2 regions of the Nocardioides daphniae genome follow, and region 1 is predicted to be linked to the other one. Evidence: predicted binding sites of a transcription regulator. Region 1 holds the regulator's gene; the other holds the start of a gene.

Region 1 (14,207 bases):
CCGGCTGGTCGACGGCGGCGAGCCGCTCGACCCCGACTACCGGACCCTGTGGCCCGGCGGCGCCGTGAAGCGCGCCGCCGTGACCGGCAACCTGATCACGGTCACCCTCAAGGGTGACGCGTTCACCGAGCGCCCCGACGGCATGCCCGAGGCCGAGGCCAGGCTGGCGATCCAGCAGATGGTGATGACCCTCCAGGGCGTCGAGCAGAGCAACGCCCCGGTGAAGTTCGTCCGCCCGCAGCCGGAGTCCACCGACGGCACCGAGTCCGACCCGCTCCCGACCACCCTCTTCGGCGTGGACGTGACCGAGCCGGTCAAGCGGGCCAAGTGGATCAACACGATGTCGATGCTCAACGTGACCGTCCCGGCGCAGGGCTCTGCCGTCACCGGCGACGAGCTGGTCGTCGAGGGCGTCGCGAGCTCCTACGAGGCCAACGTGCCGTGGGAGATCCGTCAGGGCGACACCGTCGTCCTCGAGGGCTTCGCCACCGCCGACGGCTGGATGGACCGCCTCTACCCGTGGGACATCACCATCAACATCTCCCAGCTCGAGCCCGGCGAGTACACGTTCGTCGCCCGGACCTCCGACCCCTCCGAGGGTGAGGGCCGTGGACCGACCGAGGACTCCAAGGACTTCGTGGTCAACTGACCGACCCCGCCCTGCCGCCGCCCTGACGCCACGCTGACTGCGTGGCCCTGACGTACGAGGCCCCGCCGACCAGCCGGTCGGCGGGGCCTCGTCCCGTCCGGCGGGCACCCAGCGGTCAGGTGCTCCAGCGCCGGGTCCGCGAGAGCAGGGCGCCGACGGCGACCACGCCCGCGGTGGAGGTACGCAGCACCTCGCGCCCCAGGCGTACGGTCACGGCCCCCGCCGCGGCGAAGGCCTCCAGCTCCTCAGGGGCCACGCCTCCCTCGGGACCCACGACGACGAGGACCTCGCCCCGCTCCGGCAGCTCGACGGCCGACAACGCCGACATCGCGTCCTCGTGCAGCACCAGCGCGACGTCGGCCGCCTCGATCCGGGCCACGACGTCGCTCGTGCTCGACAGCGCAGTCACCTCCGGGTGCCAGACCCGTCGCGCCTGCTTGGCCGCCTCGCGCGCGGTGGAGGACCACTTGGCGTGGGACTTCGCGGCCCGCTCACCACGCCACACGGCGACGGAGCGGGAGGCTGCCCACGGGACCACCACGTCGACGCCCACCTCGGTGAGCACCTCGACCGCGAGCTCCCCGCGGTCGCCCTTGGGCAGCGCCTGGACCACGGTGACCCGCGGCTCGGGGCGAGGAGCGTCGTCGAGCTCCTCGACGACGAGGTCGAAGGCACGCTTGGCGGTGCTGGAGACAGGCCCGGTGACGGACCGGCCGGAGCCGTCGGTCAGCACGACACGCTCCCCGACCGCGAGGCGCCGCACCGCCACGGCGTGGTGCGCCTCGTCACCGGTGACCGCGACGGTGGCGCCGACCGTCACGCCTGCCAGGTCGTCGACCACGTGCACGGGGAGCGTCATGGCCTGCTCAGTGGTTGCCGAAGGCGTCGCGGAGACGCCCGAAGACCGACTTCTGGCTGGAGCGCATGGTGCCCTCGGCGCCTCCTCGCCGCGCAGGGTGGCGAGCTCGCGGAGCAGCTCCTCCTGGCGCGCGTCGAGCTTCGTGGGCGTCTCCACGACGACGGTGGCGATCAGGTCGCCGCGGCCACCACGCAGGCCCGGGACGCCCTTGCCGCGGAGCACCTGCTCGGTGCCCGACTGGGTCCCGGGACGGACCTCCAGGTCGTAGGTGGTCTCGCGCTCGGCCTTCTCCTCGCCGTCGTCGGAGCCGTCGATGTCGGCCTCGAGCAGGGGCAGGGTGAGCGTCGTGCCGAGGGCGGCCGCGGTCATCGGCACGGAGACCGTGCAGTGCAGGTCGTTGCCGTTGCGGACGAAGGTGGGGTGCTGTGCGACCCGGATCTCGACGTAGAGGTCACCGGCGGGGCCACCACCGGGGCCGACCTCGCCCTGCTCGGTGAGCTGGACCCGGGTGCCGTCGTCGACGCCGCCGGGGATCTTGACGTTCAGGGTGCGGCGCGAGCGGACCCGGCCGTCGCCGGAGCACTCACGGCAGGGGTCCGGGATGATCGATCCGTAGCCGCGGCAGGCGGCGCAGGGACGCAGCGTACGGATCTCGCCGAGGAAGGAGCGCTGGACCTGCGCGACCTCGCCGGCACCGTGGCAGGTGCCGCAGGTGACGGGCTCGGTGCCCTCGGCGGTGCCGGCGCCGTGGCACAGGCTGCAGGTGACGGCGGTGTCGACCTTGATCTCACGGGTGACGCCGAAGGCGGCCTCGGCCAGCTCGATCTCGAGCGCGATGAGCGCGTCCTGTCCGCGGCGGGTGCGCGGACGCGGGCCACGCCCACCACCGGCACCACCGGGCGCCGCTCCGCCGAAGAAGGCGTCCATGATGTCGGTGAACGAGAAGCCGGCCCCCTGGCCGAAGCCCCCACCCTGGCTGAACGGGTCGCCGCCACGGTCGTAGTGCGCGCGCTTCTGCGGGTCGGACAGGACCTCGTACGCCGAGGAGACGTGCTTGAACTTCTCCTGGGCCTCGGGGTCGGGGTTGACGTCCGGGTGCAGCTGGCGGGCGAGCTTGCGATACGCCTTCTTGATCTGGTCCGCGTCAGCGTCGCGGGAGACACCGAGAAGTTCGTACAGGTCCTGGCTCAACGTCGTTCCTCGTACTGGTTGATCGATGGGTGGGTCGTTGGACGGGCGTCAGGCCTCGTCGAGGATGCGCGAGACGTAGCGGGCCACGGCCCGCACGCTCGCCATGGTGCTCGGGTAGTCCATCCGGGTGGGGCCGACGACGCCGAGGGTGGCCAGGGCGTCGTTGCCGGGGCCGTAGCCGGACGAGACCACGCTCGTCGCGGCGAACTGGCTGAAGGGTCCCTCGGTGCCGATCCGCACGGTCAGCTCTCCGTCGGCGCTGGCCTCGCCGAGCAGCTTGAGCAGGACGACGTGCTCCTCCATCGCCTCGAGCAGCGGGCGCACGGAGGTCTCGAACTGGTCGCCGTGGCGGGCCAGGTGCGCGGCACCCGAGACGGCGACCCGCTCCCCGCGACGGTGGTCGGACATCGCCTCGACCAGCACCTCGGTGACGGCGGTGATGAGGGCGCCGTCGGCGGCCGGCACCTGCCCGGGCAGCTCGCCCAGCGCGGTGCAGGCGTCGGCGATGCGCTGCCCGGCGGCGACGCGGTTGACCCGGGTACGCAGCTCCGCGAGGCGGTCGTCGTCGAGCAGGCTCTCGCCGGTCTCGACGATGCGCTGCTCCACCCGGCCGTTGGAGAGGATCAGCACGACCAGCAGCCGGGTCGTCGACAGCGCCACGAACTCGACGTGGCGCACGGTGCTCCGCGACAGCGTCGGGTACTGCACGACGGCGACCTGCTGGGTCAGCTGCGACAGGGTGCGCACCGAGCGCTGGACGACGTCGTCGAGGTCGACCGCGCCGTCGAGGAAGGTGGCGATGGCCCGCTTCTCGGCGGCGCTCATCGGCTTGAGGGTGGCGAGCCGGTCGACGAAGAGGCGGTAGCCCTTGTCCGTGGGCACGCGTCCGGCGCTGGTGTGGGGCTGGTGGATGTAGCCCTCGTCCTCCAGCGCCGCCATGTCGTTGCGCACGGTCGCCGGCGAGACCCCGAGCCCGTGCCGCTCGACCAGGGCCTTGGAGCCGACGGGCTCCTCGGTGGCCACGTAGTCCTCGACGATGGCTCGCAGGACGGCGAGCTTGCGTTCCTGGGACATGCCGGCTGCTCCTGTTCCTCGTCGACGCGGTGGGTCCTCACGTCCGACGAGGCGGTCTGGCACTCACGTCGGACGAGTGCCAAGCCTACCCGCCGGTCCCCACCGATGCCGAGCGCGCGCGGCTAGGCTCCGCGCATGGACTCCCCCTTCGTCGAGGTCGCCGACCGCGTGTGGGTCTCGCGCCGCCCGTGGCTCGACGCCAACGTCACCGCCATCGGGGGTGACGACGGCCTCCTGCTCGTCGACACGCACGGCTCGCGCAGCGCGGGTGAGGACGTGGCCGCCGGCGTACGAGGCCTGGGTGCCGGCCCCCTCCTGGGCGTCGTCAACACCCACTGGCACTTCGACCACACCTTCGGCAACGGCGCGGTGCTGGCCGCGCTCGGACCTGTGCCGGTGCACGCCCACGAGACCGCCCTGGCGGAGTTCACCGCGTTCGCGGCCGAGGCGCGGACGACCCGGGCGGTGGCCGGCCACCCCGAGAGCGAGGGGTACCACGAGGAGGTCGCCGCGACCGAGCTGCACGCACCGGACCACACCTTCGCCTCGGTGCGGGTCCTCGACCTGGGCGGACGCCTGGTCGAGCTGGTCCACCCCGGGCGCGGCCACACCGGGGGCGACGTCGTCGTCAACGTGGCCGACGCCGACGTGCTCGTCGCCGGCGACCTGGTGGAGCAGTCCGGCGCCCCGTGCTACGGGGAGGACTCCTGGCCGCTGGAGTGGCCGCTGGCCCTCGACACGGTGCTGGGGATGCTGCGTCCCTCCGCCGTCGTGGTGCCCGGGCACGGGGCGCCGGTCGACCGGGAGTTCGTGCAGGACCAGCGCGCGGCGGTGGGCATCGTCGCCGAGACGATCCGCGACCTCGCGGCTCGTGGCGTACGCCAGTCCGACGCCCTCGCCGCAGCCCAGTGGCCCTACCTGCCCGAGGGACTCGTCCACGCCGTGGCCCGGGGCTACGAGCACCTCCCCCGGAGCCAGAAGCGCCTGCCGCTGATCTGAGGCGCCGCCGGCGGATCAACGGCGGATCAACGGCGGATCGGCGGCACGCCGCCGACGCTGCCGACGGCTGTCGGCGCTCGCGCCTAGCGTTGGACCCGTGCCTTCCCCCACCGATCGTTACGGCTCCGACGTCCTCTCCGGCGACTGGCGCGCCCCCGTGCGCGGCCGCGCCACCGAGACACCCGTGCAGATGGGCATGGTCGTCGAGGAGGTGACGACCGAGTGGTGCGGCGAGGTGGTCGGCATCGACCGCGACCTGCGCACCGTCACCCTCGAGGACCGTCGCTACAAGCGGCGGACCTTCCCCATGGGACCGGGCTACCTGGTCGAGGGCAAGCCGGTCATTCTGACGCCGCCGGTGCAGGTGGCTGCTCCGAAGAAGGCGACCCGTACCGCCTCGGGCTCGGTGGCCGTGCACGACGCGAAGGCCCGCGTGGCGCGGCAGAGCCGGATCTTCGTCGAGGGTCGCCACGACGCCGAGCTGGTGGAGAAGGTCTGGGGTGACGACCTGCGCATCGAGGGCGTCGTCGTCGAGTTCCTCGGCGGTGTCGACGACCTGGCCGACCACCTCAAGGAGTTCCGGCCCGGCCCCGGTCGGCGCGTCGGGGTGCTGGTCGACCACCTCGTGCCCGGGTCCAAGGAGAGCCGGATCGCGCAGGCGATCATGCGCTCCGAGGTGGGCAAGCACGTGCTGATCGTGGGCCACCCCTTCATCGACGTCTGGCAGGCGGTCAAGCCAGAGCGCCTGGGCTTCGAGAAGTGGCCGTCCGTGCCCCGCCACATCGACTGGAAGAAGGGCACCTGCCAGCAGCTGGGGTGGCCGCACCGCGACCAGGCGGACATCGCCAGGGCGTGGAAGCACATCCTCGGCGGCGTGCGTGGCTTCCAGGATCTCGACCCCGCCCTGCTCGGTAGGGTGGAGGAGTTGATCGACTTCGTCACTGCCGAGTGACGGGCCCCGAGCTCCAGGAGGAGTCATGAGCAACCCCGAGCAGCCGACCGAGGGGCCCGATCCGACGCAGCCGTCGGGCACGCAGCCCCCTGCCACGCCCCCGGGCCAGCCCCAGTACGGTCAGCCTCCGTACGGCCAGCCTCCCCACGGTGGCCCGCAGGGCGAGCCCCCGTACCCGCCCCAGGGACATCCGGGACAGCCGCAGTACGGCCAGCCTCCGCAGGGCCAGCCGCCGTACGGGCAGCCCCAGTACGGGCAGCCCCAGTACGGGCAGCCGCAGTACGGCCAGCCCTCCTACGGCCAGCCCCAGGCGCCCCAGTTCGGGGCAGCCCTGTCGGGTCCGATGAACCCGACCCAGGAGCGCTTCCTCGCCTCCGCCTCCCACTGGGGCGCGCTGATCGCAGGCATCTTCACCTCCGGCTCGCTGGCCTGGCTGGTGCCGCTCGCGGTCCTCATGCTCAAGGGCAAGGAGTCGCCGGTCGTCCGTCGTCAGGCGGTCGAGTCGCTGAACTTCCAGATCTCGATGCTGATCTACGGCGCCATCGTCCTGGTGCTCGCCCTGGTCACGCTCGGCGTCGGACTCCTGCTCTTCCTGCCGCTGGCGGTGTGGTGGCTGGTCGCCGTCGTCCTGGCTGCGGTCAAGGTCAACAACGGCGAGGACCACCGCTACGCAGCGATCTTCCGCTTCGTCACGTGACGCCGGCTTAGGCCCCGCTCAGGTCAGCAGGTCGCGGACGACGCCGTCGGCGAGCAGCCGACCACGGTCGGTCAGCACGATGCGGTCGCCGGTCTCGACGAGCAGGCCCTGAGCCACCTGGCCGGGGACGGCAGCACGCTCGTCCGCGTCGAGCGCGTCGAGCGGCAGGCCCTCGCGCAGCCGGAGCTCGAGCAGCACGCGCTCGGTGTGTGCCTCTGCGGCGGTCAGCACCTCGCGGCCCTGAGCCGGACTGAGGCCCTCGGCCAGGCGCCGACCGTAGGCCGCCGGGTGCTTCACGTTCCAGAAGCGCACGCCTCCGACGTGGGAGTGGGCCCCGGGCCCGACGCCCCACCAGTCAGCCCCGCGCCAGTAGAGCAGGTTGTGCTGGCACCGGCTCTCCGGACGCCTGGCCCAGTTGGAGACCTCGTACCACTCCAGGCCGGCCGCCCGGAGCGCGCGGTCGGCGACGTCGTACTTGTCCGCCAGGTCGTCCTCGTCCGGCATCGGCAGCTCGCCACGGCGTACGCGGCGTGCCAGCGCCGTGCCCTGCTCGACGATCAGGGAGTAGGCGGAGACGTGGTCGGGGGCACAGGCCAGCGCCGCCTCGAGCGAGGTCTGCCAGTCGGCGAGGCTCTCGCCGGGAGTCCCGTAGATCAGGTCGAGGCTGACCTCCTCGAAGCCGGCGGCACGGGCCCACTCGACGGCACGCGGCACCCGGAGCGGGTCATGGGTGCGGTCGAGGGTCTCCAGCACGTGCGGCACGGCTGACTGCATGCCGAAGGAGAGGCGGGTGAACCCGCCCTCGCGCAGCACGGCCAGGCTTTCGGGGGTGACCGAGTCGGGGTTGGCCTCGGTCGTGACCTCCGCGCCGTCGACCAGGCCGAACTCGTCGGAGACCGCGCGCAGCATCGAGACCAGGTCCTCGGCCGGCAGCATCGTGGGCGTCCCGCCGCCGAAGAAGACGGTCGAGACCCGGCGGGTGTCCTCGGCCAGCACGCGCCGGGCCAGTCGGACCTCGGTGGCGGCAGCGGCCGCGTACGAGGCGATCGAGGCCCCGGCGACGTCGCCCAGCTCGGGCGCGGTGTAGGTGTTGAAGTCGCAGTAGCCGCACCGCACCCGGCAGAACGGCACGTGCAGGTAGAAGCCGAGCTCGCGCTCATCGGCCCCGTGCAGAGCGGTCGGTGGAAGTGCCCCGTCCTCGGGGGCCGGTTCACCGTCGGGGAGGGCGGAAGGCACGGCCCCATCCCACCACAGGGCCTCGGTCGGGAGGAAAACCGCTGCACGGACGACGAAGGGCGCCGACGCAGTCGCGTCGACGCCCTTCGGCTGTCCTGTCCGGACGAACCTGTCAGTCGTACATCGAGTCGAGCAGGTCCTGGTAGTTCGCCTGGACGACGTTGCGCTTGACCTTCATCGAGGGGGTCAGCTCGCCGGACTCGATGGTCAGGTCGTGGTCGAGCAGGCGCCACTTCTTGATGGTCTCCCAGCGGTTGAGCTGGGCGTTGGTCTCCTTGACGTAGCCCTCGACCATCTCCTGCGCCTGGGGGCTGTTGACGATCTCGGTGTACGACTTGCCCGAGAGGCCGTTCTCCTCGGCCCACGGCTGGATCGCGTCGGGGTCGAGGGTGACGAGGGCGACGCAGTACTGACGGCCCTCACCGAAGACCATGAACTGGCTGGCGTAGGGGCAGACCGCCTTGAACTTGGCCTCGATCGCCGGCGGGGCGACGTACTTGCCGCCGGAGGTCTTGAAGAGCTCCTTGATGCGGCCGGTGATGGTGAGCAGGCCGTCCTCGTCGAGCGAGCCCTTGTCGCCGGTGTGGAACCAGCCGTCGGCGTCCAGCGCCTTGCTCGTCTCCTCGGGGAGGTTGTGGTAGCCCTCCATGACGCCGGGGCCCTTGATCAGGACCTCGTCGCCGTCGCCCAGCTTGACCTGGGTGCCCGGGAAGGGCAGGCCGACGGTGCCGAACTTGTTGTGGTCGGGGTGGTTGACGAAGGCACCGGCCGAGACCTCGGTGAGGCCGTAGCCCTCGAGGATCTGGATGCCTGCGACGTTGAAGAACTGGGCGATGTCGCTGTTGAGGGCGGCGGCGCCGGAGATGAAGAAGCGCACGCGGCCGCCGAAGCGGGCGCGGATCTTCGAGTAGACGAGCTTGTCGAAGAGGTTGTGCTGGAAGTTGAGACCGGCGGGGATCTTCTCGCCGGCGGCCTTGCGGCGCTCGTACTCGCGACCGACCTCGAAGGCCTTGTTGAAGATCTTCTCCTTGAGGCCACCCTCGGCCTCCTGCATCGTGACGATGCGGCCGTAGGCCTTCTCGAAGATGCGGGGGGCGGCACCCATGAAGGTGGGCTGCACGACGGCCAGGTTGTCGACGATCTTGTCCACGCGACCGTCGATCGCGGTGGCGAAGCCGCACGCCATCTGCGTCGACATCAGCACCTTGCCGAAGACGTGGGCCATCGGCAGCCACAGGAACTGCAGGTCGTCCTCGCTGAGGATGTTCATCGAGGCGATGGCGGTGCCCTCGTAGACCCACGAGGAGTGGCGCAGGCGCACGCCCTTGGGGCGGCCCGTGGTGCCCGAGGTGTAGACGAGCGTCGCGAGCTGGTCGGGGCGGATCTCGGCCGCCTTCTGCTCCAGCAGGCCCGGGTTGGCCGCCAGGTGGGCCTCGCCGAGGGCGGCGAGCTCCTCGAGGCTGATCACCCAGTCGCCGTCGGCGGTTCCGTCGAAGGTCACGACCTTCGCGACGTAGGGCAGCTCGGACTTGCGGTTGCGCAGCTTGGCGATCTGCTCGTCGTCCTCGGCGAAGACGACCCGGCACTCGGAGTCCGCGAGGATGTACGCGGTGTCCTCCTCGTTGGTCGTCGGGTAGACCGTGGTGGTGGCGCCGGCGGCGCACCCGATCGCGAGGTCGGCCAGGAGCCACTCGTAGCGGGTGCCGGAGGTGATGCCGACCCGCATCTCGGGCTGCAGCCCCAGCGCGAGGAGGCCGCCGGACAGCTTGCTGACCAGCTCACCAGCCTGCGCCCAGGTGACTGACTCCCAGGTCTCCGCCTTGGTCGGGTAGCGGAACGCCTCCCGGTCGGCTGACTTGGCGACCCGGTCCCAGAACTGGACTGCCGTGTTCGGCAGCATCGTGTCCACGAAACTGGTGTCATACGTGATGGGCATGCGTCTCCCCTGCATCGGTGCCATGTGCGGACGCCCTCCGACGTCCGTGAAGGACTTGCTGACCTTTGTGGGACGTAACCTAGATCACTCTGCAACTCACCGGTAGCCATTCCACGCCTCGAGTGCGAAATAGGTGCCACAACCGGCCCACCGGGCTCGAGAATCCCCGAAATGCGCGAAACCCCTCGGACGACCGAGGGGTTCCGACGACGCCGGGAGGGCGTACGAGGTGGGCGCTACTTCTTGGTCTCGCCGCCGCCGCTGGTGGCGAGCGCCGCGACGAAGGCCTCCTGGGGCACCTCCACGCGACCGACCATTTTCATGCGCTTCTTGCCCTCCTTCTGCTTCTCGAGCAGCTTGCGCTTGCGGCTGATGTCACCGCCGTAGCACTTGGCGAGCACGTCCTTGCGGATGGCGCGGATGTTCTCGCGGGCAATCACCCGGGCACCGATGGCGGCCTGGATCGGCACCTCGAACTGCTGGCGCGGGATGAGCTCCTTGAGCTTGGCCACCATCATCACGCCGTAGGAGTAGGCCGAGTCGCGGTGCACGATCGCACTGAACGCGTCGACCGGCTCGCCCTGGAGCAGGATGTCGACCTTGACCAGGTCGGCGGCCTGGTCGCCCTTGCGCTCGTAGTCGAGCGAGGCGTAGCCCTTGGTGCGCGACTTCAGCTGGTCGAAGAAGTCGAAGACGATCTCACCCATCGGCAGGGTGTAGCGCATCTCCACGCGGTCCTCGGAGAGGTAGTCCATGCCGAGCAGCGTGCCTCGCTTCTGCTGGCACAGCTCCATGATTGTGCCGATGTAGTCGGACGGCGACAGGATCGTCGCGCGCACGACCGGCTCGAGGATCTCGTGGATCTTGCCCTCGGGGAACTCGCTCGGGTTGGTCACCTCGAGCTGGGAGCCGTCCTCCATGATGACCTCGTAGACCACGTTGGGGGCCGTCGAGATGAGGTCGAGGTTGAACTCGCGCTCGAGGCGGTCGCGGGTGATCTCCATGTGGAGCAGGCCGAGGAAGCCGCAGCGGAAGCCGAAGCCCAGCGCGCCGGAGGTCTCCGGCTCGTAGGTCAGGGCCGCGTCGTTGAGCTGGAGCTTCTCGAGCGCCTCGCGCAGGTCGCCGAACTGGTCGCCGTCGATCGGGTACAGCCCGGCGTAGACCATCGGGTTGGGGTGCTTGTAGCCGCCCAACGACTCGGTCGCACCGCTGTGCTGGGTCGTGATCGTGTCACCGACGCGCGACTGGCGGACGTCCTTCACACCGGTGATGAGGTAGCCCACCTCACCGACGCCGATCTTGTTCGCCTTCACCTGCTCGGGGCTGATCACCCGAGCTCGAGGAGCTCGTGGGTCGCACCGGTCGACATCATCTTGATGCGGTCGCGGTGGGTGAGCTCGCCGTCGACGACCCGGACGTACGTGATGACGCCGCGGTAGGTGTCGTACACGGAGTCGAAGATCAGGGCCCGGGCGGAAGCGTCGGCGTCGCCGACCGGAGCGGGAGTCTGCTTGACGATCTCGTTGAGCAGCTCCTCCACGCCCACGCCGCTCTTGGCGGAGACGCGCAGCACCTCCTCGGGCTCGCAGCCGACCAGGCCGGCGAGCTCGGCGGCGTACTTCTCCGGGTTGGCGCTCGGCAGGTCGATCTTGTTGAGCACCGGGATGATGTGCAGGTCGGCGTTCATCGCCAGGTAGAGATTGGCCAGCGTCTGGGCCTCGATGCCCTGAGCGGCGTCGACCAGCAGGATCGCTGCCTCGCACGCCTCGAGGGACCGGGAGACCTCGTAGGTGAAGTCGACGTGCCCGGGGGTGTCGATCATGTTGAGCACGTAGGTGCCGGGCTCGGCCTCCTGCTCGTTGCCGTCCTTGACCGTCCACGGCATCCGCACGGCCTGCGACTTGATCGTGATGCCGCGCTCGCGCTCGATGTCCATGCGGTCGAGGTACTGGGCGCGGGCCTCGCGCTCCCCCACGACGCCGGTGAGCTGCAGCATGCGGTCGGCCAGCGTCGACTTGCCGTGGTCGATGTGGGCGATGATGCAGAAGTTGCGGATGATCGACGACGGGGTCGAGCCGGGCATCGGCGCGGGGTTCGGGCTCATCTGCTGCTTTCTCACAGGCACGGACGGGATCGCGCCATTCTCCCACGCCGACCGGCCAGAGCCGAACCCCCGCTGCGCGTCGCCGCTGCCGGCGCGAGGTGGTCCGGCAGGATGGGCAGGTGCTCCCCCTCCCCCCGTACCCGGTCCCGCCGCTGGACAGCGCACGGCGCCTCGAGTGGGCCCACCCCCACCGTGGCTGCGTGCCGAGGTCGAGGTCCGCTGCGGCGCCCCGGTGCTGGGCGCGGAGTCCGTCGAGGCGGGCTTCACCCCCGGGATGGCGACCGTGCTCACCTGCGCCGACGGCTCGCGGCACTTCGTGAAGGCCGCTTCACACCGGGCGCAGCGCGCCTACGCCGCGTCGTACGCGAGGAGGTGCGGCACCTGCGCACCCTGCCGCCGACCGTGCCCGCCCCGGCGCTGCGGTGGGTGCTGGAGGCCCCGGAGTGGATCGTCTTCTCCACCGAGCACGTCGACGCGGCCCCCGTCGCCCGCCCGTGGACCCGTGGTGACCTCGACGCCTGCCTGGACGCCCTGGCCCGGGTCGCCGAGACCGGCAGCCCGGCGCCGAGCGGCATGGAGCTGCCCACCTTCACCGACGAGACCGCCTCGTGGGCGCAGGCGTGGACGGGCCTGACCCCGCCGACTCACCCCGAGCGTCTCGACGAGGCGGTCGACCTGGCTCGACGCGCCACGACGCTGCTGCTCGGCGAGACGCTCGTGCACGGCGACCTGCGTGCCGACAACGCGTTGGTCGACGAGGGCGGCAACGCCTGGTTCTGCGACTGGAACTGGCCGGCCACCGGTCCCGCCTGGCTGGACTCGATGATGCTGCTGGTGGGCGCCTACGGTGACGGGGTCGACGTCGACCAGGTCATCGAGAGCCGTCCGCTGCTGCGCGAGGCACCGGCCGAGGCCGTCGATTCGCTCCTGGCGCTGATGGCGGGTTATTTTCTCCGGGCAGGGTGTGGCTCGGTTCCACCGAACTCACCGCACGTGCGTGACCACCAGTACTGGACGGGAACGGTCTGCTGGCTCTGGCTGGCGGAACGCCGCAGGTGGTGACAACCGGCGTTGTCCATGATCGGCCCCGGGCCGGACGAGGGCAAACCCTGCTGGCAACGCCCGTCCGCCCCATCGTCAGGCCCTTCCCGGGGGGCTCCGGGCAGGCAGGCATCCTTCCAGAAGCAGGAGCTCCTCATGGCGAACATCAAGTCGCAGATCAAGCGCAACAAGCAGAACGAGAAGGCGCGCGAGCGCAACAAGGCCGTCAAGTCGGGCCTGAAGACCGCGGTCCGCAAGTTCCGCGAGGCCGTCGCCGCTGGCGACAAGGAGGCCGCGATCGCTGCTGGCCGCGAGGCCAACCGCAAGCTCGACAAGGCCGTCTCGAAGGGTGTCATCCACCCCAACCAGGCTGCGAACCGCAAGTCCTCGATCTCCAAGCAGTCCGCCGCTCTCTGAGCCGGACCCGCTGACGCAGGAGGCGCCGCACCCCGCCGGGGTGCGGCGCCTCCTGCCATTTCTGCCACTCGTTCCGGCATGGCTCCAGCGGGAGTGATCCGGGTCACGGTTGCTCAGGTCGAGGCGCCTCCGGCCGACGGTCAATCGGGGGCATCCTCGTCCATCCGGAAGGAAACATGACTCCGTCGACCTCGCCCACGGGCGCAGAGCGGCACCTCCACCAGGAGGAGCTGATCGTGACCAAGACCGATCTCCAGGGACGGCTGACCTACGCCAACGACGTCTTCCTGCACTTCAGTGCGTTGACCGAGGACGAGGCCATCGGGCAGCCGCACAACCTGATCCGGCACCCCGAGATGCCCGGCGGCGTCTTCGCACTGCTCTGGGAGCGGGTCCAGGCCGGCAAGGAGATCTTCGCCTACGTGAAAACCTCGGCCACGACGGCGTCGCGTACTGGGTCTTCGCGCACGTCACCCCGACCTTCGACGGCACGGGCGCGATCACCGGCTACCACTCGATGCGTCGGGCCCCGCGCCGCAGCGCCCTGCCCGCCGTCGAGCGGGTCTACGCGCAGATGCGCGCGTTGGAGGCCGGCAAGCCGGCCCGGCCGGCCGCTCAGGAGTCGTTGGAGTGGCTCGTCGGGCAGCTCGCGGAGCAGGACATGGACTACGACGCGTGGGTGTGGAGCCTGGAGGCAGCGGCATGACTCGACGACGCCAGACGCAGCTCGCGCTGCAGCAGGAGAACGCCGCGCTGAGGGACGTGGTGAGGGAGCTGGCGCGGGTGGCTGCGGCCACGAGCCGCGGCGACCTGGAGGAACGGGTCCAGCCGCTCCCGGCCGTCGAGGGTCTGGACACCGAGCACGTACGCCGTGACGTCAACCGGATGATCGACGTCACCGACGGCTTCGTGCGGGAGGCCAGCGCCTCGCTGCTCGCCGCCACTGCCGGGCGCCACGAGCGCCAGCTGCTGCTGCGCGGCCTGCCGGGGACCTTCCGCGGCCACGCCACGACGATCAACGACGCACGTCGCACGATGGCGGAGAGCGACCG
Region 2 (14,207 bases), 520 kb from region 1:
CCCGGACGCCGTGCTCCTGCAGGAACCAGGCGGTGGAGAGGCCGACCATGCCGGCTCCGACGACGACGACGTGCTGGGGTGCGTAAGGCATGCCACAGCATCACCTGTGATCGGCTTCTGCGCCACCCTTCGCGTCGGACTTCGCGTCAGGCTCCGCCTCGGACTCCTCGGTGGCCCGCGGGGCGCTGGTCGACCAGGTGGCGAGCGCCGCGACCACGCCGAACCAGAGCCGCGGGTGCCGCACACCCTTGCCGCGCAGCCACCCCTCGAGACGGCGGTCGGCGGCCATTCCGAGCACGCTGGCTCCGGTGACCGTGGCGCCGACCAGCGCACCGGCCGCGGCCCGCTGGCCCGGGGAGGCCGACTCGCCGATCGCGAGGGCACCTCCGGCCACCCCTGCCAGGCCAGTGAGGGCGTGCACCGCGTTCAGTGGGCGGCCCTGGAGCCGGCGCGGGGAGACGAAGACCGTGAAGAGACCGGTGGCGGCGGCCTGGACGAGGCGGGACTCGGTGGACTCGAGGTCCCGTACGCGGGTGAGGAGGTCGCTCATGGCGCCAAAGGTAACCGGGGTGCCGAAAAGCGAGGACCCCGCCGCACTCGCGTGCGACGGGGTCCTGCTGTGACCGGAGCGGTTCCCGGTCAGGGATGCATCAGAAGCTGGGCTCCGATCAGAAGTCCATGCCACCCATGCCACCGGTCGGGTCGCCCATCGGGGCGGCCTTCTCCGGCTTGTCGGCCACGACGGCCTCGGTGGTCAGGAACAGCGCTGCGATGGAGGCGGCGTTCTGCAGGGCCGAGCGGGTCACCTTGGCGGGGTCGATGATGCCGTTGGCGATCATGTCGACGTACTCACCGGTGGCCGCGTTGAGGCCGTGGCCGGCCTCCAGGTTGCGGACCTTCTCCGCCACGACGCCACCCTCGAGACCGGCGTTGATCGCGATCTGCTTGAGCGGGGCCTCGGTCGCCACGCGGACGATGTTGGCACCGGTGGCCTCGTCACCGTCGAGCTTGAGGTTGTCGAAGGCGACGGCAGCAGCCTGCACCAGCGCGACGCCACCACCGGCGACGATGCCCTCCTCGACGGCAGCCTTCGCGTTGCGGACGGCGTCCTCGATGCGGTGCTTGCGCTCCTTGAGCTCGACCTCGGTGGCCGCGCCGACCTTGATGACGGCCACGCCGCCGGCCAGCTTGGCGAGGCGCTCCTGGAGCTTCTCGCGGTCGTAGTCGGAGTCGGACTTGTCGATCTCGGCGCGGATCTGGTTGACGCGGCCCTCGATCTGGCCGGCGTCGCCAGCGCCCTCGACGATGGTCGTCTCGTCCTTGGTGATGACGACCTTGCGGGCCTGGCCCAGCAGCTCGAGACCAGCGGTCTCCAGCTTGAGGCCGACCTCCTCGGAGATGACCTGGCCACCGGTGAGGATCGCGATGTCCTGCAGCATGGCCTTGCGGCGGTCACCGAAGCCCGGGGCCTTGACGGCGACGGACTTGAAGGTGCCACGGATCTTGTTGACGACCAGGGTCGACAGGGCCTCGCCGTCGACGTCCTCGGCGATGATGACCAGCGGCTTGCCGGACTGCATGACCTTCTCGAGGAGGGGCAGCAGGTCCTTGACGTTGGAGATCTTGGAGTTGGCGATGAGGACGTAGGGGTCCTCCAGCACGGTCTCCATGCGCTCGGGGTCGGTGACGAAGTAGGCCGAGATGTAGCCCTTGTCGAAGCGCATGCCCTCGGTGAGCTCGAGGTCGAGGCCGAAGGTGTTCGACTCCTCGACGGTGATCACACCCTCCTTGCCGACCTTGTCCATCGCCTCGGCGATGATCTCGCCGACGGTGGTGTCAGCGGCCGAGATCGAGGCGGTGGAGGCGATCTGCTCCTTCGTCTCGACGTCCTTGGCCATGGAGAGCAGCTCGTCGGAGACGGCGGCGACCGCAGCCTCGATGCCGCGCTTCAGACCCATCGGGTTGGCGCCGGCGGCGACGTTGCGAAGACCCTCGCGCACCATGGCCTGGGCCAGGACGGTGGCGGTGGTGGTGCCGTCACCCGCGACGTCGTCGGTCTTCTTGGCGACCTCCTTGACGAGCTCGGCACCGATCTTCTCGTACGGGTCCTCGAGCTCGATCTCCTTGGCGATGGAGACGCCGTCGTTGGTGATCGTGGGGGCGCCCCACTTCTTCTCGAGGACGACGTTGCGACCCTTGGGACCGAGCGTGACCTTGACCGCGTCGGCGAGCGTGTTCATTCCGCGCTCGAGGCCGCGGCGGGCCTCCTCGTTGAAAGCAATCAGCTTAGGCATGACTCCTGCGATTCCTTTTCGGAGTTCGTGGTTGTCGCGCCGGCGGGCTGCCCGCGACGGACGACCCCGGACGTACGACGGACCCTTCCCGCCGCAGTCGGTGCCTCAGCGTCACCGGTGCGCGTTGTCACTCTCGTGGCGAGAGTGCCAATGCCAGTTTTAGCACTCGACCCAAGCGAGTGCAAACGCCTCGTACGCGGCGACGGCGCCGCCCCGGAGTGGGGCGACGCCGTCGACGAGTCGTGCGTGGGTGACGAGCGCGCTCAGGCGGGCATCTTCATGAGCTTGATGCCCTTGCTGAGCGAGCCGAAGGCGGAGCGGAAGATCGTCTCCAGCTCCGAGCCGCTGGCGGCGCAGAAGAAGTAGTCGCCGTCGGCGTTCTCCTGGGTGCGCTTGACCGGGTCGCTGCAGTCGGAGGCGGTGGACGGGTTGCCGTCGGGGGCCTTGGACGCCACCCGTGCGAGCACGTCGCGCAGCCGGGAGGTGCTCGTGTTGCCCGAGATGCAGCGGCCGGTGCTGGTGTTGCTCACGGCGGCGCCGAAGCCGATGGTGATGATCAGGACGTCCTTGGCCTTGACCTCGTCGGCCATCTTCTCCAGGTTGTTGCAGCCCTGCTGACCGTAGGTCGCGTTGCGGCCCGCGCCGAAGTCCGTGGAGTTGGAGAGGCGGTAGTAGCCGTTGGTCAACACCTCGTCGGGCGAGCCGTCGGTCTCGAAGATGATGACCTTCTTCGGCGCCGGGCCGGGACGGGCCGGCAGCGACGAAAGGTTGTTGGGCGTGTTGCCGAGCAGGTAGCGGGCACCACCCTTGAGCGCCGACGCCAGGTGCGTGCCGTAGTTGCCGCTCTTGGCGCCCGGCATGCACTTCACCGACTTGACCAGCGGGTCGGTGGCCACGATGGTACCGCTGGGCCCGGTCAGGTAGCCGTTGGAGAACGGCGACGCGATCCAGCTGCCCGAGGTCGGCGAGTTGGTGGTCTCCAGCTTGGGCGTGTTGTCGGTGTTCCACAGGGGGCTGTAGGGCCAGCTGCTGCTGGTCTGCTGCTGGACGCCGGACTCCGCGCTCGTGCAGACCTCCGTGCTGAGCTTGTTCATCCGCCGCGGGTCGCTCTTGTGGATCGTGCCGAGCGCGACGTACTGGAGCTCCGGGTTCATCACGGTCAGCGAGCTCTCGATGGCGGCCTTCATCTGCTCACGGTCACCGTCGACCATCGAGGGCGTGCGGTCGGCCATCACCAAGATGTCGAGCGGGTTGGGCACGTCGTTGCCGCACGTGCCCTTGCAGGCGATCGAGACCACCGCCCCGGTGTTGCCCTCGTCGTAGCCGATGGCTGGCGCGAAGGCGTAGGGCACGACCTTGGAGTCGGCGACGCGCACGGTGTTGCACTTCACCGCACCACCCGTGCTGGCCGTGCGGGACGGGTCGCAGGGGATGAAGCAGACGAACTCGTCGCACTTCGTGCCCACGTAGGGCCGCGTGCCGTGCGGGTTGCACGTGGTCGGGATCTGGGTGTACTGCGGGGCCTTGGTCGCACCCGTGGAGGCGATGACGCACCACAGGTCGGTGGTCACGCTGGTGTTGATGTCGTTGGCGCGCGCCATGTCGCCGACGATCGTCTGGATGTCGCCCTGCTGCTCGGGCAACGCGTAGGCGCCGGCGTGCGCCGCGGCGTCCAGCGTGTCCTTGAGCTGCTGGCGAGCCGAGACCTGGCTGGCGATGTCGACGGAGATGGCGGCCAGCGCGATGAGCAGGACCAGGACCATCGAGAAGAGGATCGCGTAGGCGCCCTTCTCGTCACGGCGGCCCGCCACGCGGGCGGCGAAGCGGGAGAGCACGTTCCTCGTCGTCATTCGATTCTCATCTCTGCCTGGCGGGTGAGGTCGAAGCCGCCCGGGAAGAAGATCCCGACCGGCGTCAGCATCTTGTGCTGGTAGGCGATCTTCACGACCGCGGTGTCGCCGCTGAGCCGGTTGGCGTCGTAGGCGCCGCACGACGTGTTGGCCGGCGGGCGCTTGCAGGAGACGGTCACCGTCACCGCTCCGACCGAACGGGTCGCGTTGGTGGCCACCGCCACCACCTCGGCCTGGGTGGACTTCAGTGAGGCCGCGCGAGCGGCGTCGCGCGCAGCGTTGTTGATCATCGAGCCCCGGTTGATCATGTAACCGAAGTCGATGATGCCGAAGAGCAGCATCAAGAAGATGGGCAGGATCAGGGCGAACTCCACCGCCGCTGCACCACGCTCACCACGCTCACCACGCCTCTTGCGTCCGAGCACCATGCGTCCCTCCGCTTCCACTCCCAGACTGACGGCGCGCCCAGGGTCCAGGGCACCGCATCCTGAAGATTAGGCACCAGCCGCGGGCCAGTCCTCGGAAACCGAAATTTGCTGCGTACGCGGTCTAGTCCGCCGCACGCACGGGTGCCGGGAGGCGCCGCAGCAGGGCGTCGACGTACGGCTCGACGTTCTCCTCGCAGAGCTCGAGATAGAGCGCGGGCTCGATCAGCTCGACCTCGCTCACCTGCCACCGGCCGTCGTGGTGGAGCAGGTCGACGCGTCCGTAGTCGAGGGCGCGTCCGACCGCGGCGCCCGCCGCCTCGAAGCCGGCCAGTGCGGTGCCGACCACCGTCTCGTCGGGGGCGACACGGACGTAGGTGCCCCCGAGGTGCTCGTGGACCCGCACCTCGCCGGCCGCCGGCACCTTGTGCACCTGGCTGGCGGCCCGACCGCCGAGCACGAAGACCGACATCTCGCCGACGTCGCGCACCGAGGCCACCAGCGGCTGCACCATCAGTGCCCCGTCGGGGAGGTCGAGGGTGTCGAGGGGCTGCGCGGACTCGACCACGACCACCCCACTCCCCCGGCACCCACGCGCGGCTTCACCACCACGTCGCCCCAGTCGGCGCGCGCCCGCGCCAGGTCGTCGGGCCCGTGCAGCAGGCGCGAGGGCACCACCGGCACGACGCCGGCCTCCGCCAGTGCGACCAGGTAGGCCTTGTCCATGTTCCAGGCCATCACGTCGCTGCCGTGGGTGAGCAGGGTGACGCCCTCCACCCGTCGCGCCCACGCCAGGAACTCCTCGGGCCTCTCGATGTAGTCCCAGGTGGCACGCACCGCGACCAGGTCGGCGGCGGCCCAGTCGACCTCGGGGTCGTCCCAGACCGACCACTCGACGTCGGCACCGCGGGCGGTGAGCGCCGCGTCGAGCCGCTCGTGGCCGGGCTCGCCGGCGGGGAAGGCGCTGCAGGTCGCGAGCACGATCTTCATGCGCCGATGCTAGACACGCGTGGCTGAGTAGGGCACCTCATGGTCAATCGGTGAGTTCAGCGGCACTCTTGCCCCATGACGACGACTGTTCCCACGCCCGAGCCGGCGAGCCCACCGGTCGAGGCGGTCTCCGGGCGGCAGCTGGAGTGGCTGCGCAACGAGGTGGCCGAGTGGCGGGCCGAGGGCCTGCTCAACGAGGAGCAGGCCGCTGCCATCCTCGGCCGCTACCACGAGTCGCGGGTCTTCTCACTGACCCGGCTCCTGCTCGCCCTCGGCGCGGTCTTCGTCGGGGTCGGCCTGATCTGGCTGGTCGCGGCCAACCTCGACGCGGTGCCGCCGCTGCTCCGCTTCCTCGGCGTGACCGTGCTGTGGCTCGGCCTGCTCGTCGGCGCCGAGGTGGCCGCCTCCCGCGGCGCCGGTCGCCTGCTGGTCGGCGCCCTGCGGCTGATGGCCGCCTTCGCGATCGGCGGCGTCATCTTCCAGGCGGCGCAGAGCCTGCAGGTGCCGGCGTACGAGCCCAAGCTCGTCGGCCTGTGGGGGGCGGCGGCGCTGATCCAGGCGTACGCCTTCCGGGCCGTCGGTCCGCTGGTCATCGGCGTGGCCGGCTTCGCCGGCTGGAGCATCTCCCAGGGCCTGGTGCACGGCCCGAGCTTCGCCGACGTGGTGCTGGTCGTGGCGCTGACCCCGCTCGTCGCCCTCGGCCTCGCCGCCCTGGACGACACCCGACGCCCGGCCTTCGCCTGGGTGTGGCGTGCGGTCGGTGCAGCCCTGCTGCTGGTCGCCCTCTTCATCTCCGCCCTGCCGGTGGACGACGACGTCGAGCTCACCACCCGCTGGTGGAACCTCGCCCTCATCGCCCTCGCGGGGGTGGCGCTGGCCCTCGGCGCGCTGCGGGCCAGGGAGACGATGTCGCGGCTCGAGCTGCTGGGCGGTGTCGCCGCCCTGGGCGTCGCCATGCTGCTGGCGGCCTGGCAGGCGGGCGAGTCCGCCGACGAGATGACGCTCGCGACCTGGGCGCACACCGCGGTCGCCGTGGTCGCCTACGTGCTCGTCGCCGCGGGGGTCGCCGTGGTCGGGACGCTGCGTGACTCGGGGGCCCTGGCCGCGATCGCCACGCTGGCCCTGGTCATCTTCACGACCTTCCAGAGCTTCGCGGTGGTCGCCGCCGTGATCCAGGGGGCGTGGCTCTTCCTCGTCCTCGGCCTGGTCTTCCTCGGCACGGGGTGGGCCTTCGACCGTGGCCGGCGGCGACTCGCCGCCGCCCTCGAGGACGGAGCAGACCGATGAAGCCCACCAAGAGGCGCAGCCTCCTCGTCGCCGGCGTCGCCGTGGCCCAGCTCGTGCTGGTCGGTGTCGCGGTGGCCCCCCAGCTGTCGGCCCGGACGACCGGCGAGACCTACGAGCTCGCGGTCTCACCGGTCGACCCGATGGACCCGTTCCGCGGGGCGTACGTCGACCTCGACTACCCCGACCTGCAACCGCCGGACTCCTGGCGCCAGCCCTCGTACGACCAGGACGTCTTCGTGGTCATCGAGGAGTCCGACGGCCTGATGAAGGCCACCGACTGGACGACCGACCGGCCCGACTCCGGCACCTACCTGACCTGCTCCCCCGCCGGGTGGCCGTTCAGCTGCGGCATCGAGTCGTGGTTCGCCGACTCCGCCGAGGCCCGCCGCCTCGAGGAGGCGATGCGCGACAAGGGCGCGATCGCCGAGGTGAAGATCGACTCCCGCGGCAACGCCGCGATCGTGGGCCTGCGCGAGCGGTGAGGCAGCTCAGCCGGTGGCGACGTGGGTGACCGGCTCGTGCTCCACGGGGAAGTTGACCGACGAGGCGATGAAGCACGCCTGTGAGGCCTCGTGGTGCAGCTGCGGCACCAGCTCGACGTGCGCCGGGTCGACGACGGTGACCTCGGGGCGCAGCAGCACCCGGGTGAAACGCCCGCCGATGCCCTCCTGGCTCATGGTGCCGACCGGTCGGTCCGCGTACGCCGTGACCGTCACCCCGTGCACCACTGCGACGTGCAGGAACGACAGCAGGTGGCACTCGCTCAGTGCGGCGACCAGCAGCTCCTCGGGGTTCCAGCGGCCGGGGTCGCCGCGGAAGGGCTTGTCGGCCGAGAGCAGCAGCTCCAGCTTGTCGCCGGCCCGCGCGCTCGCGACGACGTCGCGGGCGTAGTCGCGGTAGCCGGAGGTGCCGGTGCCGCGGTTGCCGGTCCAGGCGAGGGCGAGCTCATAGGTGTGCTGGGCCACCGCCCTCACCCGGCCTGCGGGCCGAGGTCGGCGACGAGCCCCTTGAGGAAGTCGACGACACCCTCAGGGCCGTCGACGACGTGGTCGGCGATCTCCTCCAGCTCCTCGGGTCCGTCGCCGCCGTGGGAGCAGACCGCCATGGTGGCGATCCCGTCGTCACGCATGGCGCGCAGCTCGGTAAAGGCCTCGACGTCACCCAGGTCGTCACCGGCGAAGAGGAAGCCCTTGGCACTCCACTCCTCGGCCAGGCGGCTCACTGCGAGCCCCTTGTGCATGCCGGGCGCGCGCACCTCCACGACGAGGCGGCCCGGCTCCACGGCGAGGCCGTGCCGGGTGGCGGCGTCGGCGACCAGCGGCAGCAGGCGGGCGAAGGAGCCGACCGGGTCAGGCAGGCGCCGTGTGTGCAGCGCGACCGCGAGGCCCTTGGGCTCGACGTAGGCGTCGGCGGCGTCGGCACGGCGTACGAGTGAGGGCACCTCGCGCAGGAAGCCGGCCAGGCCGGCAGGGGGCCGGGGCGAGACGACGCGGCGGTCGACGGCGGTCCACCGCTCGTTGCCGTACTGCCCCAGGACGATGAAGGAGCGGTGCCGCTCGGCGATCCGGGTGCCGACCTGGTCGAGGTCGCCGAGGGCGAGCGCCTGGCGGACCGGGCGGCCGGTGACCACCGCGACGCCGCGCACCCGGTCAGCCAGCGCAACCAGGAGGTCGGGGACGTCGGGGTGGACGTGCGCCTGGGTGGGGTCCTCGACGATGGGGGCGAGGGTGCCGTCGAAGTCGAGACCGACCACGAGGTCACCGCCCGAGCGCACCACGGCCTCGTACAGCGCGGATGCCGTGGGGTCGTTGAGCTCCATGCGCCCTACTCAACCAGACGATCCCCAGCGGTCGAGCGTGAACGTGGTCACGCCGACGCGGGCGTGGTGCGCGCTCAGCCGGTCAGGATGACGGTGAGGCGGTCGAGCTTCATCGGCGCGACGGCGACCTTGGTGCGGCGGATGCCGAGGTCGAGGGCCAGCTGCTTGGCCTCGGCCTTGAGCCGCGGCGGGTGGTAGACGGTCGGCTCGGGGATGTGCCCGACCCAGTTGTCGGAGCCGACGACCTGCCAGCCGGCGGCGGTGATCTTGGAAGCCGTACGCCCGGCGAGGCCCGTGATGCCCGAGTTGTTGTAGACCTCGACGTAGACCTTGCTGCGGTCGAGCTTGGGCTTGGGCTTCTTGGTCGGGGTGGCCGACGGGGTGGGCGTCGGGGTCGGGGTGGGCGCGGTCTTCGCGACGTTCTCGACCTTGCGCTCCTGCTCGGGGGCGTCCTTGGTCGCGACGAAGGCGAAGCCGGCCATCGCCACGGCGATGACGCTCAGCATGACGACCGGCGAGGGGAAGGCGACGCCGCGCTCGTTGCGACGGCGCGAGTTCAGGGGGCTCACGACCACGCCTCAGATCTCGAAGCCGAGGCGGCGGGCGGAGCGCTGGCGCTGGCGCTGCTGACGCAGGCGGCGGAGGCGACGCACGAGCAACGGGTCGGCCTCCAGCGCAGCCTGGGAGTCGATGAGCGCGTTGAGCACCTGGTAGTAGCGCGTCGAGCTCATGTGGAACTTCTCGCGGACCGCCTGCTCCTTGGCGCCGGCGTACTTCCACCAGTGGCGCTCGAACTCCAGGATGTCGCGGTCGCGCTCGCTCAGGCCGGTGGCCTGATCGGCTCCGTTGCCCTGGAGGGCGTTGGCGGCGTCCATGTGCGTCTCCCCGTGGGTGCGTCGATCCGTGCTGCTGCGTCCACTGTAGGTGACGAACCACAACGATGTCATTCGCTTGGCGGCGCGCCGGGCGACGCGCCGCCGCCGCCCGGCACAGCCGTAGGTGCACGCGATTGGACGCGCTGCATAGGGTGTACCCGTGACCACCGCCACAGCAGACCTTGTCATCGTGGCCAACCGTCTCCCGGTGGACGAGGTCATCAACCCGGACGGCACGACCACCTGGGGCCGCTCCCCCGGCGGCCTGGTGACCGCGCTCGAGCCGGTGCTGCGTGCCCAGCACGGCGCCTGGGTCGGCTGGCCCGGCGGCATCGACCAGGAGATCGAGCCCTTCGAGTCCGACGGGCTCACGTTGGTCCCGGTGGCGCTCAGCGCCGAGGACGTCGAGGATTTCTACGAGGGCTTCTCCAACGCCACCCTCTGGCCGCTCTACCACGACGTGATCGCCAAGCCGCAGTTCCACCGCGAGTGGTGGGACGCGTACGTCGAAGTGAACCGCCGCTTCACCGAGCGCGCCGTCGAGGTCGCGGCGCCCGGTGCGACGGTCTGGGTGCAGGACTACCAGCTCCAGCTGGTGCCGCAGATGCTGCGCGAGCTCCGCCCCGACCTGCGGATCGGCTTCTACCTGCACATCCCCTTCCCGCCGGCCGAGCTCTTCGCCCAGCTGCCGTGGCGCCGTCAGATCCTCGAGGGCCTGCTCGGCGCCGACCTGATCGGCTTCCAGCTGCCGGGCGCCGCACACAACTTCATCCGTCCGTGCGCTCCCGTGTCGGCCACCGCACCCACAAGGACACCGTGCAGATGCCGGACGGGCGCGTGGTGCGCGCCGCGGCGTACCCGATCTCCATCGACGCCGAGGAGTTCGAGACCCTCGCCCGTTCGGAGGGCGTCGAGGCCCGCGCCAAGGAGATCCGCGAGCAGCTCGGCAACCCCGAGACGCTCTTCCTGGGGGTCGACCGGCTCGACTACACCAAGGGCATCTACGCGCGACTGCGTGCCTACTCCGAGCTCATCGCCGAGGGGCACCTCGACGTGCACGAGTCGATCTTCGTCCAGGTCGCCACCCCGTCGCGCGAGCGCGTCGAGCAGTACCGGCTGCTGCGCGACGAGACCGACCGCCTGGTCGGGCGGATCAACGGCGACCTCGGCCACTTCGGCCGCCCGCGATCGACTACCAGCACGCGTCCTTCCCCCGCGAGGAGATGGCCGCGCTCTACCGGGCCGCCGACGTGATGGTGGTGACCCCGCTGCGCGACGGCATGAACCTGGTCGCCAAGGAGTACGTGGCCTGCAAGTTCGACGACGAGGGGGCGCTGGTCCTCTCCGAGTTCGCCGGTGCCGCGCACGAGCTGCGGCAGGCCTGGATGGTCAACCCGTACGACATCAACGGCATGAAGGCGACCCTGCTGGAGGCGCACCGCGCCAGCCCGGAGGAGCGTCGCCGCCGGATGCGCGCGATGCGGGCCCAGGTCAAGGAGAACGACGTGGCCCGCTGGGCCGCCAACTTCCTCGGTGACCTCAGCGGCCCTTCTGGTCCTCGCCCAGACGCGCCATGACCTCGACGAGCTCGTCGCGCAAACCGGGCCCGAGCTCGCCCCACCCCGGCTGGTAGCCGTAGAGCTCGCGCAGCGGCACGGCCGAGCGCTGACCGTCCAGGATGTCGATGTCGTCGGGCGTGAGCAGGCCGGGGTGCACCACGCCGACCGCCTCGGAGACCTTGAGCAGGTCGCGGCGCAGGGCCAGGACGTAGCTGGCCAGCCGCTGGGTCTTCGACGTCGGGTCGAGGCCCCGGGTGTAGCGCGGGTTCTGGGTGGCGACGCCGACCGGACAGTGGTCGGTGTGGCACTTCTGGGCCTGGATGCAGCCGATCGACAGCATGGCCTCGCGCCCGACGTTGACCATGTCGGCACCGAGCGCGAAGGCGACCAGCGCGTTCTCCGGCAGGCCGAGCTTGCCAGCCCCGATGAAGGTGACGTCGTCGGTCAGCCCGGCGGCCGCGAACCGCTTGTGGACCTCGGAGAAGGCGACCCGGAACGGGTAGGCGACCGAGTCGGCGAAGACCATCGGCGCAGCGCCGGTGCCGCCCTCGCCGCCGTCGATGTTGACGAAGTCGACGCCGCGGGTGCGCGGCTGCATGAGCTCGACGAGCTCGTCCCAGAAGTCCATGTTGCCCACGGCCGACTTGATCCCGACGGGCAGGCCGGTGGCGTCGGCGATCTCCTCGACCAGGTCGAGCATGGAGTCGACGTCGTCGAAGGCCGTGTGGCGGCTCGGCGAGGCACAGTCCACGCCCACCGGGATGCCGCGGATCTCGGCGATCGTGCGGTCCACCTTGGCCGCGGGCAGCATGCCGCCCAGCCCCGGCTTGGCCCCCTGGGAGAGCTTGATCTCGATCGCCTTCACCGGGGCGGAGGCGACCAGGTCGACGAGCCGGTCGAGGTCGAAGCGTCCGTGCTCGTCACGGCAGCCGAAGTAGGCGGTGCCGATCTGGAAGATGAGCTCGCCGCCGTGCCGGTGGGCCGGGGCGATCGACCCCTCACCGGTGTTCTGCAGGCAGTCGACCAGGGCCGCGCCCTGGTTGAGCGAGCGCAGGGCGGGCTCCGACAGAGCCCCGAAGCTCATCCCGGAGATGTTGACCACCGACGCCGGGCGGAAGGCGTGGCGCCGTCCACGCGGCCCACCGAGCACCTTCGCCGACGGCACCGCGACGCCCTCGCTGCCGTGCCGAGCGGTGGTGGCGCCGGGGCCGGCGAAGGTGCGGTGCTTGATGATCGGATATCCGGCCAGCCCCTCGACGTCGTTGTCGGTGCCGAAGCCGAAGTAGTTGTTCTCGCCCTTCGCGCTCGCGTAGATCCAGCGTCGCTGGTCGCGGGAGAAGGGGCGCTCCTCGTCGTTGCTGGTGACGATGTACTGCCGCAGCTCCGGGCCCACCGTCTCGACCCAGTAGCGGAAGTGCCCGATGATCGGGAAGTTGCGCAGCAGGGCGTGCTGCCGCTGGGTCAGGTCGCGGACGACCACCCCGCCCAGCGCTGCCGCTGCGAGTCCCGCCACCTTGCCACCGGTCGAGATGCGTCCCATGCGTCAGGTCTAGTCGGCCCGACCAACTCTGTCGAGAGTTGCCGGTCGTTCTCGCACCGCTGGGGCTGCGGCGCCCCTAGTGTCGACCCATGACCACTGACGTCCCGAGCGTCGGGCAGTCGACACTGCCGCGCGCCGTCCGGCTGGGCTACGGCTCCGGCTCGGTCGCCACCGGCGCCTTCGGGACCGTGCCGGGCCTGATGCTGCTCCCCTTCCTCACCGACAGCCTGGGGATCGCCGCGCTCTGGGCGGGCCTCATCGTCTTCGCCCCGAAGGCCTGGGACGTGCTGCTCAACCCGGTCGCGGGCCGGATCAGCGACCGCACCGTCGACCCCCGCGGCCCACGCCGTCCGTGGCTGCTGCGGGCCGGGGTGCTGCTCGCGGTCGGCTTCGCGGTGATCTTCGCGGTGCCCGACCTGGGGTCGAAGGGGCTCGAGGCGACCTGGGTGCTCGTCGCCTTCCTGGCGACGGCGACGGCGTACGCCTTCTTCCAGGTGCCGTACGTCGCGATGCCTGCGGAGATCACCGACTCCTACGACGAGCGCACCCGGCTGATGACATGGCGGGTGGCGATCCTGGCCTTCACGATCATGCTGGCCGGGGACGGCCCACTGATCCGCGACGCGTTCGACGGCCGCACCGGCTACGCGGTGATGGGCGTCGCGATGGCCGGCGTGATCCTCCTCGGGGTGGTGGCGGCGTACGTCGGCACGCGCCGCGCACCCGTCGGCACCGTCGCCGCGGGGAGCGGCACGATCGGCGAGCAGCTCAGGGTGGTCGCCTCGTCGGCCAACTTCCGGGTCCTGCTGACCACCTTCGTCATCCAGGCGCTGGCGCTGGGCGCGATGCTCGCCGGGGTCGACTACCTGGCCGAGGAGGTGCTCGGCAGCGCCGGCCGCCACCACGATCCTCTTCCTCTGCTTCGTCGGTCCGGCGCTCGTGCTGACCCCGGCCTGGGCCCGGGTCGGTGAGCGGATCGGCAAGCGAGCGGGCTGGACGATCTCGTCGCTGGTGCTGGCGTCCGGGGCGTTGCTGGCCGCGACCGCCCAGGTGGCACCGGCGGGGCTCGTCTTCGCGGCCGTCGGGCTGGTCGGCGTCGGCTACGCCGGCTGCCAGGTCTTCCCGATGGCGATGCTCCCCGACGCCGCCGCGGTCGACGCGCACCTCACCGGCGAGAACCGGGTCGGGGTCCACACCGTGTGTGGACCGCGGGCGAGACCTTCGGGCTGGCCCTCGGACCGAGCCTGTACGCCCTCATCCTCACCCTCGGCGACTACCGCTCCTCCACCGACGGCAGCGCGGTGCAGCCCGACTCGGCGCTCACCGCGATCACCGTCGGCTTCAGCGTCGTCCCAGCCCTGCTCATCCTGGCCAGCCTCTGGTGGCTGCGTCGCTACACCTTGACCGCCGACGACGTGCGGGCCGCCCTGGCCGCGACGCCGGCACCCGCAGCTCCGACCTCGAAGGACGCACGATGAGCACCCCTGACGCCCTGGCCCGACTGCGCGCGTTGCAGGCCGACGACCTGCCTGTGCACGGTGGCCGGACGCTCGCCTACGTCTACGACT

Evidence for each region. Region 1 encodes HrcA, which represses chaperone genes, less so after heat shock. Its sites were predicted from a motif close to TTGGCACTCGNNNNNNNCGAGTGCCAA; they were not measured.
Region 2: the regulator HrcA is predicted to act here: its motif matches at 2,454-2,480, upstream of groL (chaperonin GroEL).

What each region holds. Positions count from the first base shown of each region.
Region 1 covers NZ_CP038462.1:2,369,854-2,384,060, forward strand. The annotation lists gene E2C04_RS11605 (Gmad2 immunoglobulin-like domain-containing protein) at 1-649, shown strand, start outside; gene E2C04_RS11610 (16S rRNA (uracil(1498)-N(3))-methyltransferase) at 765-1,508, opposite strand; partial or broken gene dnaJ (molecular chaperone DnaJ) at 1,516-2,699, opposite strand; gene hrcA (heat-inducible transcriptional repressor HrcA) at 2,748-3,773, opposite strand; gene E2C04_RS11625 (MBL fold metallo-hydrolase) at 3,909-4,772, shown strand; gene E2C04_RS11630 (DUF3097 domain-containing protein) at 4,870-5,724, shown strand; gene E2C04_RS11635 (DUF4870 domain-containing protein) at 5,750-6,421, shown strand; gene hemW (radical SAM family heme chaperone HemW) at 6,440-7,657, opposite strand; gene E2C04_RS11645 (AMP-dependent synthetase/ligase) at 7,770-9,593, opposite strand; partial or broken gene lepA (translation elongation factor 4) at 9,830-11,697, opposite strand; gene E2C04_RS11655 (phosphotransferase) at 12,070-12,759, shown strand; gene rpsT (30S ribosomal protein S20) at 12,895-13,155, shown strand; gene E2C04_RS18765 (hypothetical protein) at 13,673-13,861, shown strand; gene E2C04_RS11670 (methyl-accepting chemotaxis protein) at 13,858-14,207, shown strand, end outside.
Region 2 covers NZ_CP038462.1:2,885,505-2,899,711, forward strand. The annotation lists gene E2C04_RS14165 (NAD(P)/FAD-dependent oxidoreductase) at 1-91, opposite strand, end outside; gene E2C04_RS14170 (hypothetical protein) at 101-550, opposite strand; gene groL (chaperonin GroEL) at 669-2,294, opposite strand; gene E2C04_RS14180 (TadE/TadG family type IV pilus assembly protein) at 2,558-4,144, opposite strand; gene E2C04_RS14185 (TadE family protein) at 4,141-4,572, opposite strand; gene E2C04_RS14190 (ATP-grasp domain-containing protein) at 4,694-5,137, opposite strand; gene E2C04_RS14195 (ATP-grasp domain-containing protein) at 5,083-5,559, opposite strand; gene E2C04_RS14200 (DUF2157 domain-containing protein) at 5,635-6,846, shown strand; gene E2C04_RS14205 (GDYXXLXY domain-containing protein) at 6,843-7,328, shown strand; gene E2C04_RS14210 (OsmC family protein) at 7,335-7,811, opposite strand; gene otsB (trehalose-phosphatase) at 7,817-8,665, opposite strand; gene E2C04_RS14220 (LytR C-terminal domain-containing protein) at 8,740-9,234, opposite strand; gene E2C04_RS14225 (DUF3263 domain-containing protein) at 9,244-9,540, opposite strand; partial or broken gene E2C04_RS14230 (alpha,alpha-trehalose-phosphate synthase (UDP-forming)) at 9,701-11,117, shown strand; gene E2C04_RS14235 (FMN-binding glutamate synthase family protein) at 11,080-12,639, opposite strand; partial or broken gene E2C04_RS14240 (MFS transporter) at 12,729-13,770, shown strand; gene E2C04_RS21065 (MFS transporter) at 13,839-14,117, shown strand; gene E2C04_RS21070 (pyridoxal-dependent decarboxylase) at 14,114-14,207, shown strand, end outside.